Regions from separate parts of the Micromonospora sp. WMMD714 genome, predicted to be linked through region 2. Evidence: riboswitches for the same ligand, from Rfam matches in the RefSeq annotation. Region 2 holds a riboswitch; the other holds the start of a gene.

Region 1 (6,618 bases), 1.7 Mb from region 2:
ACCATCGAGATGGACCTCGCGCTCTGGGCGCTGGCCTCGGCCGCCCGGCCGCACCGCGACCTGCTCCTCGACACGCCACCGGCCGAGTTGGCAGCCCGGTACCTGCGGGGCGCGCTGCCCGAGATCGGCCTGGCCGCCTTCCTGTCCCGCTACGGCCACCGGGCCGCCGCCGAGGCCGACGTCGGGGTGCCGCGCTGGGCCGAGGACCCCACCCCGGTCTTCGCGGCGATCGCCAACTACCTGCGGCTCACCGACCCGGCACAGGCCCCCGACCGGCGCTTCGCCGAGGCCGCAGGGGCCGCCGAGGCCGCCCTCAACGAGCTGGCCGCGCGGGCGGTCCGGCAGCGCCCGGTCCGGGGCCGGATCGCGGTCTTCCTGCTGCGCCGGGCCCGGCGGCTGGCGGGGCTGCGGGAGTCCGGGAAGTTCGCCGGGCTGTACCGGCTCCAGGCCGTCCGCGAGCAGTTGCTGCTGATCGGGTCGACGCTGTTCCCGGTGGCGGACGACGTCATGTTCCTCACCCTCGACGAGGTCGAGACGGCCCTCGGCGGCACCGACCTGAGCGGGCTGGTCGCCCGACGCCGGGCGACGCACCGGCGCGAACTGCGCCGCCGGGTGGTGCCGGTGGCGATCCTCTCCGACGGGACCGACGTGGAGAGCACCCTGCCGGCCACCGACGACGGCGAGGGCCTGCTCCGGGGCGTCGGGGCGGCGACGGGTAAGGTGACCGGCCCGGCCCGGGTGGTCACCGACCCGGCCACCGCGTACCTCGAACCCGGGGAGATCCTCGTGACCGCCACCACCGACCCGGGCTGGACGCCGCTGTTCCTGACCGCCGCGGCGCTGGTCACCGAGACCGGCGCGGTCATGGCACACGGCCCCACGGTGGCACGCGAGTACGGGATTCCGGCCGTGATCAGCGTGCCGGGAGCCACCTCGCGGATCGTCACCGGCCAGGTGATCACTGTGGACGGTGCGGCCGGCACCGTGACGACGCGACGGTAGGACCCCGATGCCCAAGAGAGTCGACCCCCGTCAGCGGCGCACCCTGATCGCGGACGCGCTCATGCGGGTCGCCGCCGACCGGGGCCTGGAGGCGGTGAGCCTGCGGCACGTGGCCGCCGAGGCGGGGGTCTCCGCCGGCATGGTGCAGCACTACTTCACCACCAAGGACGAGATGATGGCGTTCGCCCTGTCCGTCGTCCGCGACCGGGGCCGGGGCCGGGTCGAGACGGCGGTCGCGGCGCTCGGCCCGGACCCGGCGCCCCGGCTGCTGCTGCGCACCCTGCTGGCGGCGTTGCTGCCGCTGGACGAGGCGGCCCGCGCGGACGGGCGGGTGGCGCTGGCGTTCCTCTCCTGGACCGCCCTGCACCCGGCGGCGGCCACCGGGCTGCGGCCGGACACCGTACAACTGGTGGACTTCATCGCCGGGCTGCTGCCACGTCCACCGGCGGCGGACGCCGCGGCGGGGCTACTGCCGGCGGACGCCGCGGCGGGGCTGCTGGCGCTGGTGGAGGGGCTGGGGATGTACCTGCTCGGCGGGCAGTACACCCCGGCGCAGGCGACGGCGGTCCTCGACCACCAGTTGGAGCTGCTCTTCGGCTGACCCCCGGCCGGCGCGGGCCGGGGGCGTCGCCGGTCGGTCCGGCCGTCAGGTCAGCAGCGCCGGCCGCAGCTCGCCGCCCACGTTGATCGTGCCGACGACCCGGTCGCCGGTGAGGTCGAAGACGTCGACCGACCGGTTGGTCCGCATCAGCTCCCGGACCGACGGGGGCAGCGGCGGCGGGTCCTTCATCGCCGCCCGGACGTCCCGGGTGGTGGAGATCAGGCGACCGACCAGTGAGGCTCCGTCGTGGTCCACCCGCACCCGGCCGTACTCCCAGCCGCAGGTGGTGAGGTCGAGCACCTCGAACAGGTGGGCGAGCAGCGGATCCGGGTCGGTGGCCCGGACCAGCTGCGCCGCCCGTGCGCCGATGACGGTGGCGGCGGCGGCGACGTGCACGTACGGGTGCAGGCCGCCCGGCAGCGCGAACAGCGGCCAGTGCAGCCGCCCGCCGACCTCCCGCCACAGTGGCCGGTAGTTGCGCCGGTCCACCGGGAACCGGTGACCGGTACGCCGGTACAGCTCCGCGGTCTGTGCCAGCAGGTCCGCGTGGGCCGCGGTGGCGAACTCACCGACGATCGTGGCCGCCACCACCAGGCCGTCGCCGTCGTCGAGCAGGCCGACGATCGCCGCCACCTGGTCGGCCGGTCGGACGGCCAGGTGGGTGCCGAACCGCTGCCGCACCTCGGCCGACAGCGCCGCCTGCCGGACCGGATCCTCCTGGACCTGCCGGTTCCCGCCGCCCAGTACCCGCCCGAGCCATCTCATCTCGCCTCGTCTCCGCCGCCGTCACCGACCGCAGCCATGCTAGTGCGCCCCGGTGTCAGGGGTAGCGGACGCCGGTCAACTCCTCGACCACCGTCCAGAGCCGACGGCCGACGGCGGGGTCGGCGGCCTCCCGGCTGCACCGGACCTCGGTGACCGGACCCCAGGTCTGGAAGAACCGGGCCGGGCCGAAGAACTGGCCACCCCGTACCGCCGGGTCGGTGGCGGCCCGCAGCTGGGGCAGCGCGCCCTGCTCGACGGGCTGGGTGGCCAGCAGGCTGAGCCGGGCCAGCACCCGGCCGCGCCGGCCCTGGTGGGACCAGGCCCGCGGGGTCAGGTTGGTGCGGGTGACGCCGGGGTGGGCCAGCACGCTGAGCACCGGCGACCCGGTGGCGCGCAGCCGGCGGTCCAGCTCGACCCCGAAGACGGTGGTGGCGAGCTTGGACCGGCCGTACGCGGTGGAGCCCGAGTAGCCGCGCTCGATCATCAGGTCGGTGAAGTCCAGGTGTGCCCTGCGGTGGACGATCGAGCTGAGGCTGACCACCCGGGCCGCCCGCGCCGCGGCCAGGTTGCCCAGCAGCAGGCCGGTCAGCGCGAAGTGGCCCAGCAGGTTGGTGGCGAGGTGCAGCTCGTGGCCGTCGGCACTGGTGCGGCGCGGGCCGAGCAGCACCGCGCCGGCGTTGTTCACCAGCAGGTCGATCCTCGGGTGGTCGGCGGCCAGGGCCGCCGCGAACGCCCGCACCGAGGCCAGTGAGGCGAGGTCCAACTCGCGTACCTCGACGTCACCGCCGATCTGCTGGGCGGCCCGCCGGCCGGCAGCGGTGTCACGGACGGCGAGCACCACCCGTGCGCCCCGACGGGCCAGCGCGGTGGCGGTGACCAGGCCGAGGCCGGAGTTCGCGCCGGTCACGACGGCGGTGCGGCCGTGCTGGTCGGGGATGTGGTCGGCGGTCCAGGTCATCTGCTGCTCCCTGACGGTCGGCTGGGGTCACCGACGCTACGGCCGGGCCGGGCGGGACCGGTCGTACCCGGTTGCCTAGGTCCCGCAGACCTACCCGCGCCGGTCCGGGCCGCGTCACACTGGCGACATGACCCATCCGTACGCCCGCGAGCTCGGTGACTTCCTGCGCGCCCGGCGCGGCCGGCTGCACCCCCGCGACGTCGGCCTGGAGCCGGGCGGACGACGCCGGGTCACCGGGCTGCGCCGCGAGGAGCTGGCGCTGCTGGCCGGGTTGAGCACCGACTACTACCAGCGGATGGAGCAGGGCCGCGAGGTTCGCCCCTCCGACGACGTGCTGGACGCGCTCGCCGCCGCGCTCGGCCTCGACGCCGGGGAACGCCGACACCTGTTCACCCTGGCCCGGGCCGCCCGCCGGCCGGTGCCGGCCCGGGTGGACCACGGCCCGGAGCGGGTGCCGGAGAGCACCCGGCGGCTGCTGCGGGTGATGGACACCCCGGCGGTGGTGCTCGGCCGCCACCTGGACCTGCTCGCCTGGAACCCGTGGGCGGTGGCGCTGCTCGGCGACCCGGACGGCTACCCGCCGGACCGGCTCAACATGCTGCTGCTGATGTTCGACGAGGCGGCGACCCGGACCCGGCGGTGCGCGGCCTGGGAGCGGCAGGCGCTGGACTACATCGGCATGTTGCGGGCCGCGGTCGCCACCGACCCCACCCACCCCCGGGCCACCGCGATCGTCGGTGAGCTGAGCATCCGCAGCGCCGAGTTCCGCCGGCTGTGGTCCCGGCACGACGTCCGCGAGTCGGTCAGCGGCACCAAGACCTTCCAGGTCCCCGGGGTCGGCGACATCGTCCTGGACTGGGACACCTATCCGCTGCCCGGCAGCCCCGGCCCGGTCATGCTGGTCTTCACCGCCGAGCCCGGCAGCGCCGACGCGGACGCGCTGCGGTTGCTGGCTTCACTGCGGGCCACCGCGCGGTCGGGTGAGAGTTATCCGACACGCCCCCGCGACATCTAGTGTTGCCTCTCCCCCATCTACGCCATATATGGTGTGCCACGCAGCTGGTTCGGCCGGGCCCGGTGGTCCGGTCGAGGCAACAGGGAACCCGGTGGAAATCCGGGACTGCCCCGCAGCGGTGAGTGGGAACGACCGCCGTCATCGAGCACTGGACCGCGAGGTCTGGGAAGCGACGGCCAGTAGGCGACCGGTGGACCCCGGTCCGGCCCGCGAGTCCGAAGACCTGCCAGCGCGCCGTGCGCTGCCGCGCGCGGCGGCCTGAGGTCGCGCGGGACGACCGACGCCAGGTTCCGGGTCGGCCGTCGCGCCGCGCCCGTTGGCGTTCTCCCGCGTCCGATGGTCATCGGTGACGGCGAGGAGAGGTCATGACGGTCGTACAGGAGAGTCCCCCGCCCGGTGCCGGCGAGGTGGAGCCGCGCCGGCCGGTGATGCGGGTACGCCGGCCCGACGGCGGCACCGAGCCGGTGGACGTCGACCGGATCGTCACGGCCGTCGCCCGGTGGGCCGCCGACCTGGACGAGGTGGATCCGCTGCGGGTGGCCACCGCGACGGTCAACGGTCTCTACGACGGGGCGACCACGGCCGAGGTGGACAGGCTGTCGATCCAGACGGCGGCGGAGCTGATCGGCACGGAGCCGCAGTACTCCCGGCTCGCGGCGCGGCTGCTGGCCGGGTTCGTGGAGAAGGAGGTGCGCGGGCAGTCGGTGACGAGTTTCAGCGAGTCCGTCCGGTACGCCCACGGCCTCGGCCTGATCGCCGACGACACGGCCGCGTTCGTGGCCCGGCACGCACGACAACTCGACGACGCCGTCGACCCGGCCGGTGACCTGCGGTTCGAGTACTTCGGGCTGCGCACGGTGGCCGACCGGTACCTGCTGCGGCACCCCGAGTCGCGGCTGGTGGTGGAGACGCCGCAGTACTGGCTGCTGCGGGTGGCCTGCGGGCTGTCCGGGACGCCGGACGAGGCGGTCGGGTTCTACCGGCTGATGTCGTCGCTGGCCTACCTGCCGAGTTCCCCGACGTTGTTCAACTCGGGCACCCGGCACACCCAGATGTCGTCGTGTTTCCTGGTCGACTCGCCCCGCGACGAGCTGGACTCGATCTACGAGCGGTACCACCAGGTGGCGAAGCTGTCGAAGTTCTCCGGCGGCATCGGCATCTCCTGGTCGCGGGTGCGCGGCCGGGGCGCGTTGATCCGGGGTACCAACGGCCGGTCGAACGGGATCGTGCCGTTCCTGAAGACCCTCGACGCCGGGGTGGCGGCGGTCAACCAGGGCGGCCGGCGCAAGGGCGCCGCCTGCGTCTACCTGGAACCCTGGCACCCGGACGTCGAGGAGTTCCTGGAGCTGCGGGACAACACCGGCGAGGAGGCCCGGCGCACCCACAACCTCAACCTGGCCAACTGGATCCCCGACGAGTTCATGCGCCGGGTCGAGGCCGACGCCGAGTGGTCGCTGATCGACCCGTCGGACGCCCCGGAGCTGCCCGACCTGTACGGCGAGGCGTTCGACGCGGCGTACCGGGTGGCGGAGAAGAAGGCGGTCCGCACGGTGAAGGCCCGGGACCTGTACGGGCGGATGATGCGGACCCTGGCGCAGACCGGCAACGGGTGGATGACGTTCAAGGACCCGGCGAACCGGCTGTCCAACCAGACCGGCGTGCCGGGCAACACGATCCACCTGTCCAACCTGTGCACCGAGATCCTGGAGGTCAACAGCGACACCGAGACGGCGGTCTGCAACCTGGGCTCGGTCAACCTCGGCGCGCACCTGACCGGCGACGGCGTCGACTGGGAGAAGCTGCGCGCCACGGTGCGGACGGCGGTGGTGTTCCTGGACCGGGTGATCGACGTCAACTACTACCCGGCCGAGCAGGCGGCGGCGTCGAATCCGCGCTGGCGGCCGGTCGGGCTGGGGTTGATGGGCCTGCAGGACGCGTTCTTCGCGTTGCGCCTGCCGTTCGACTCGGTGGCCGCCCGGGAGCTGTCCACCCGGGTACAGGAGGAGATCTTCCTGACCGCGCTGGAGACGTCGGCCGACCTCGCCGAACGCCTCGGCGCGCACCCGGCGTACCCGCAGACCCGGGCGGCCCGGGGTGACCTGCACCCGGACCTGTGGGGTGTGGAGCCCACCCAGGCCGGGCGGTGGGCCGCGCTGCGCACCCGGATCGCGGCGCACGGCCTGCGCAACTCGCTGCTGGTCGCGATCGCCCCGACCGCCACCATCGCGTCGATCGCCGGCTGCTACGAGTGCATCGAGCCGCAGGTGTCCAACCTGT
Region 2 (5,087 bases):
TCGGGAGGGCCAGGGCGGAATGTCGGCTACGCCGGGCGTATCCGTCTTCCTCTCTCGCGTGGTCGCCGGTCACCGCGAGGGAAGGACCATCTGTGACCACCTCATTCGGGCAGAGCACCGTGCTCGGCTATCCCCGGATCGGCGCCCACCGCGAGTGGAAGCGGGCCGTCGAGGCGTACTGGGCCGGCACGCTGGATGCCGCCGGTCTGGAGGACGTCGCCACCGGGCTACGTGCCGACGTGTGGCGGACGCTGCGCGACGCGCGTCTCGACGCGATCCCGTCCAACACGTTCTCCTACTACGACCACGTGCTCGACACCGCCGTCGCGGTCGGTGCGGTCCCCCGCCGGTTCGCCCGGCTCGGCCTCGGGCAACTCGACACCTACTTCGCCATGGCCCGTGGCGTCGATGCGGCGCCAGCGCTGGAACTTACCAAGTGGTTCGACACCAACTACCACTACCTGGTACCGGAGATCGATCCCGACACCGTGTTCGCGGCGCATCCGGAGAAGGCCCTGGGCGAGTACGCGCAGGCGCGTGACCTGGGCATCACCACCCGGCCGGTGCTGGTGGGTCCGGCCACCTTCCTGCTGCTGGCCAAGGGTGACGATCCGTTCGGCCGGCTCGACGACCTGGTCGACACGTACGCCCGGATCCTCACCGCCCTGGCCGAGGCGGGCGTGGCGTGGGTCCAACTGGACGAGCCTGCCTACGTCGCCGACCGCAGCCCGGCTGAGATCGAGGGTCTGCGGCACGCCTACCGACGCCTCGGTGAGCTGCCCCACCGGCCCCGGATCTTCGTCGCCACCTACTTCGGTGACCTCGGCGACGCGCTGCCGGCGCTGCTGGACACCCCGGTCGAGGCGGTCGGCCTGGATCTGGTCGCCGGTGCGGGCAACCTGCACCGGCTCGCCGCCGCCGGTCCCCTGCGCGGCAAGACCGTCGTTGCCGGCCTGGTCGACGGGCGCAACGTCTGGCGCACGGATCTGCGCGCCGCTGTCGCCGCCGGCGCGACGGTCGGCGGACTGGCCGACCACGTGGCGGTATCCACGTCCTGTTCGCTGCTGCACGTCCCGGTCGACCTGTCCGCCGAAACCTCCCTCGACCCGCAGTTGTCCGCGCGGCTCGCGTTCGCCCGGCAGAAGGTCGACGAGGTGGTCCTGCTCGGCCGCGCACTACGCGACGGCACCACCTCCCTGCCCGCCCCGCTGCCGCCCGTCCCGGCGGCTTGGCGTCACGACGACGTCCGCGGTCGGTTGGCCGCGCTGCGCCCCACCGACCGGCAACGCGCCGACTATCCGTCCCGGGCCGCCCGCCAGCAGGAACGGTTGGGGCTGCCGGACCTGCCGACCACCACGATCGGATCGTTCCCGCAGACCACCGAGCTGCGCAGAGCCCGCGCCGCGCACCACGCCGGCACCCTCGACGACGCCGGCTACACGCAGCGGATGCGCGCCGAGGTGGAGCAGGTCGTCCGGTTGCAGGAACGGCTGGGCCTGGACGTGCTCGTGCACGGTGAGCCGGAACGCAACGACATGGTCCAGTACTTCGGCGAACAACTCGACGGTTTCGCGGCCACCACGCACGGCTGGGTGCAGTCCTACGGCTCCCGCTGCGTCCGCCCGCCGATCATCCACGGGGACGTGGCCCGACAGGTTCCGATGACCGTCGCCTGGTCCACCTACGCCCAGTCGCTGACCGACCGTCCGGTCAAGGGCATGCTCACCGGCCCGGTCACCATCCTGGCCTGGTCGTTCGTCCGTACCGACCAGCCCCTGGCCGACACCGCCGACCAGGTCGCGCTCGCGCTGCGCGACGAGTGCCGCGACCTGGAGGCTGCCGGCATCCGGATCATCCAGGTCGACGAGCCCGCCCTCCGGGAAACCCTGCCCCTGCGCCGGGCCGACCAGAAGGCGTACCTCGACTGGGCCGTCGGTGCGTTCCGGCTGGCCACCAGCGGGGTCGCCGACGACACCCAGATCCACACCCACCTGTGCTACAGCGAGTTCGGTGAGGTGATCACCGCCATCGACGCCCTCGACGCCGACGTCACCAGCATCGAGGCGTCCCGCTCGAAGATGGAGATCCTCGACGACCTCGCCGCGATCGGCTACCGCCGGGGCGTCGGCCCCGGCGTGTGGGACATCCACTCGCCCCGCATCCCACCCCACCACGAGGTGGTCGACGCGCTCCGCCGGGCCGTCGCGGCCGTGCCCGCCCGACGGTTGTGGGTCAACCCGGACTGCGGTCTGAAGACCCGCACCTATGCCGAGGTCGAGGCGTCCCTCCGGCACCTCGTCGCCGCTGCCGCCGAGGTCCGTCGGAGCTGACCGGGCCAGTCCGGGCGGGCTCCCAAGGGAGTCCGCCCGGACCCCGAGCCGTCCGCGCAACTCACCTACCGGCAGGGTCGGGCGGCTCAGGAGAGTGCCGTCGGATGCGGTGCGGTGTCCGGGTGGGTGTCGCGGTGGTTCATGTCGTCGGTGCGGGCATGACCGGCGGTCGCGGGATCCGCTGGGCGTCTGCCAGATCCCTGATCCGGCTGTCGGCATCGCGGTGAGCCCCGCAGCAGTCCGGCGTCGAATCGACGATCTGCCGGATGTCGGTGAGCAGTGTGCTCAGGGCTTTCACCTGGTCGGTCAGGCTGCGGTTTCGCGCTTCGCGGGCGCCGAGTTGCCGGCGCGCGGAAGCGAGACGTTCGTAGTCCGCCGCCGGGAGGACGACGACATCTTCGTCATCGATCCTGAGGTGGCGTGGTGCGGCGGTCTTGCTCACTGGCCGTTCCGTTCGGCCGGCGTGCCGGCGATGCCGGGAGTCACGGCGTCGGACGTTGACGGATGGGGCCGTTGTGCTGGTGGCGCTTGCATCTGGGTCTCCTTCTGCTGAGTCGCCCGAACTCGGCAGGGAGCGGTACGGTCGCACGCAGCACCGGATGTTGTGCTGTCGCCGATGGTCGACCCGCCCTCGAAGGTCGCCGAGCTCTCCACGCGCGGATACACGTGGGCAGCGGCAGGTCTTCGGACTCGTGGGCGTCGTGCTCAGGCCTACCGGCCGTCGCTTCCCAGGCCGTGCGGGCCCAGTGCTGATGACGGCGGTCGTTCCCACTCACCGCTGCGGGGCAGTCCCGGTCTCGCACCGGGTTCCCTCTTGCGCCGCCACGTGGTGGGCGTGGCGGACCAACTGCGGTGTCACGATATCGCGTCGGGTCCCGACGCGGCGGTGTTTCCTACTGCAACGTTGCGTACCGCGGGCGACGGTGAGTCGATGTGCCGTTGCTGACCGCGTTCGTGTCGGGTGGCGAGGGTACGGCCGGCTTCGTCCGGAGAGGACGGCGATCATGCCGGTTCTCACCAACCGTGTTCGCACGATGGCGCATTGACATCCTCTGTCGCGGAGATCAGACTGTCGCGACAACTTCATCAACGCGTGCGCGGGGGAAGTCCGGTCGAAGTCCGGCGCTGGCCCGCAACGGTAGGTCGTCGAGGTGGCAGACACCCCTGACGGCAAGTCCGAATACCCGCCGCACGCGTGATGTCCGTTCCCCACCCGTCGTGGCCCACGGGTCGGAGGCCGGTCGATCCTGCCTGCCGGTGGTGATCGTCCGGGTTCTGACGACCGCCGGGCCGGAAAGGCGCTTCCGATGGTCGTCCGCCTGAGCCGGCACCGCCTGCTCGCCCTGTTCTGCGGCGCACTCGCCGCTCTCACCCTTGCCACGCCCGCGGCCGCTGCGCCCGCACACCCCGGCGCCGACCGGGCCGGCGCCGCCGCCGGCTGGCTCGCGCGGCAGCTCGTCGACGGCGAACGATTCGAGGTGGTCTTCGACGGCGTCGCCTACCCCGACCAGGGATTGACCCTCGACGCGGTGTTCGCCTTCGCCGCCGCCGGTGTCGCCGACGACTTCGGGACGCGGGCACTGGACTGGGTCACCCGGCCGGACGTCCGCGACGGTTACGTCGGTGACGGCGGCGCCGAGGCGTACGCAGGCGCGACCGCGAAACTCGCCCTCGCCGTGCAGGTACGCGGGGGCGACCCGACCGACGTCGGCGGGGTCGACCTGATCGCCCGGCTGCGGGGGCTGGAATCGTCCAACGGCCGGTTCACCGACCGGTCGGCGTACGGGAACTACAGCAACGCGTTCAGCCAGTCCTTCGCGATCCTCGCCCTGGACCGCACAGCGCAGGGTGCGCCCGCGACCGCCACCACCTGGCTGGCCGGCACCCGCTGCCCGGACGGCGGATACCCGCTGCTGCCCGCCCAGCCGGTGTGTACCTCCGATGTGGACGCCACCGCACTGGCGGTGCAGGCGCTCCAGGCGGCGGGCCGCCCGGCCGACGCTGCCGCCGGGCTGCGCTGGTTGGTGTCGGTGCAGGGCGCCAACGGTAGCTTCACCGACCCGACGGGCATCCCGAACGCCAACAGCACCGGGCTCGCCGCGCAGGCGCTGCGCACCGGCCACCGGCCGTTGGCCTGGGCGCGGGCACGGACGTTCCTGGTCGGCCTGCAGGTGGGTTGCGGCGCAGCCCCGGCCGACCGGGGCGCGGTCGACTTCGACGGCGGCACCTTCGACCCGGCCACCGCCACCCGCGCCACCGGCCAGGCAGTCCTGGGCCTGACCGGTGCCGGCTACGCCACGCTCTCCGCTGCGACCGCCGGTTCCGACGCACCGGTGCTCACCTGTCCCTGACCTGTCACGCCGACCTGAACCCGGGAGGACCTGTGTTCCGTCTCCGATCCATCGTCCGCGTACGACTCGCCGGCCTGGTGGCCGCCGCCATCGCCGCTGTCGCCCTGACCGCCGTGGAGCCCGTGCCGCAGGCGGCGCACGCCGCCGCCTGCACCGGCACCACCGGGGTCACCGTCGTGGTCGACTACGGCGCGCTCGGCGGGGGCGTGCAGGTCGCGTGCGCCCTAGGCGACCCGGCCACCGGGTTGGCCGCCCTGCAGGGGGCCGGCTTCACGGTGACCGGCACCTCGCGCTGGGGTCTGGCGTTCGTCTGCAGGATCAACGGCAAGCCCACGGCCGCGACGGACCCGTGTGTCAACACACCGCCGGCCACCGCCTACTGGTCGTACTGGCATGCCCCCTCGGG

The links. A riboswitch is a leader RNA that binds a small molecule or an ion and turns the genes downstream of it on or off. The one in region 2 is predicted to bind cobalamin.
Region 1: linked by a shared signal. The riboswitch ahead of O7625_RS19045 (ribonucleoside-diphosphate reductase subunit alpha) and the one ahead of O7625_RS26145 (hypothetical protein) in region 2 are both predicted to bind cobalamin.

Annotation. Positions count from the first base shown of each region.
Region 1 is NZ_CP120744.1:4,414,191-4,420,808, reverse strand. It holds gene O7625_RS19070 (PEP/pyruvate-binding domain-containing protein) at 1-1,002, shown strand, start outside; gene O7625_RS19065 (TetR/AcrR family transcriptional regulator) at 1,010-1,603, shown strand; gene O7625_RS19060 (hypothetical protein) at 1,649-2,368, opposite strand; gene O7625_RS19055 (oxidoreductase) at 2,424-3,326, opposite strand; gene O7625_RS19050 (helix-turn-helix transcriptional regulator) at 3,454-4,341, shown strand; cobalamin riboswitch at 4,370-4,587, shown strand; gene O7625_RS19045 (ribonucleoside-diphosphate reductase subunit alpha) at 4,707-6,618, shown strand, end outside.
Region 2 is NZ_CP120744.1:6,152,266-6,157,352, forward strand. It holds gene metE (5-methyltetrahydropteroyltriglutamate--homocysteine S-methyltransferase) at 93-2,330, shown strand; gene O7625_RS26145 (hypothetical protein) at 2,470-2,772, opposite strand; cobalamin riboswitch at 2,988-3,193, opposite strand; cobalamin riboswitch at 3,386-3,537, shown strand; gene O7625_RS26150 (peptidase) at 3,638-4,681, shown strand; gene O7625_RS26155 (hypothetical protein) at 4,714-5,087, shown strand, end outside.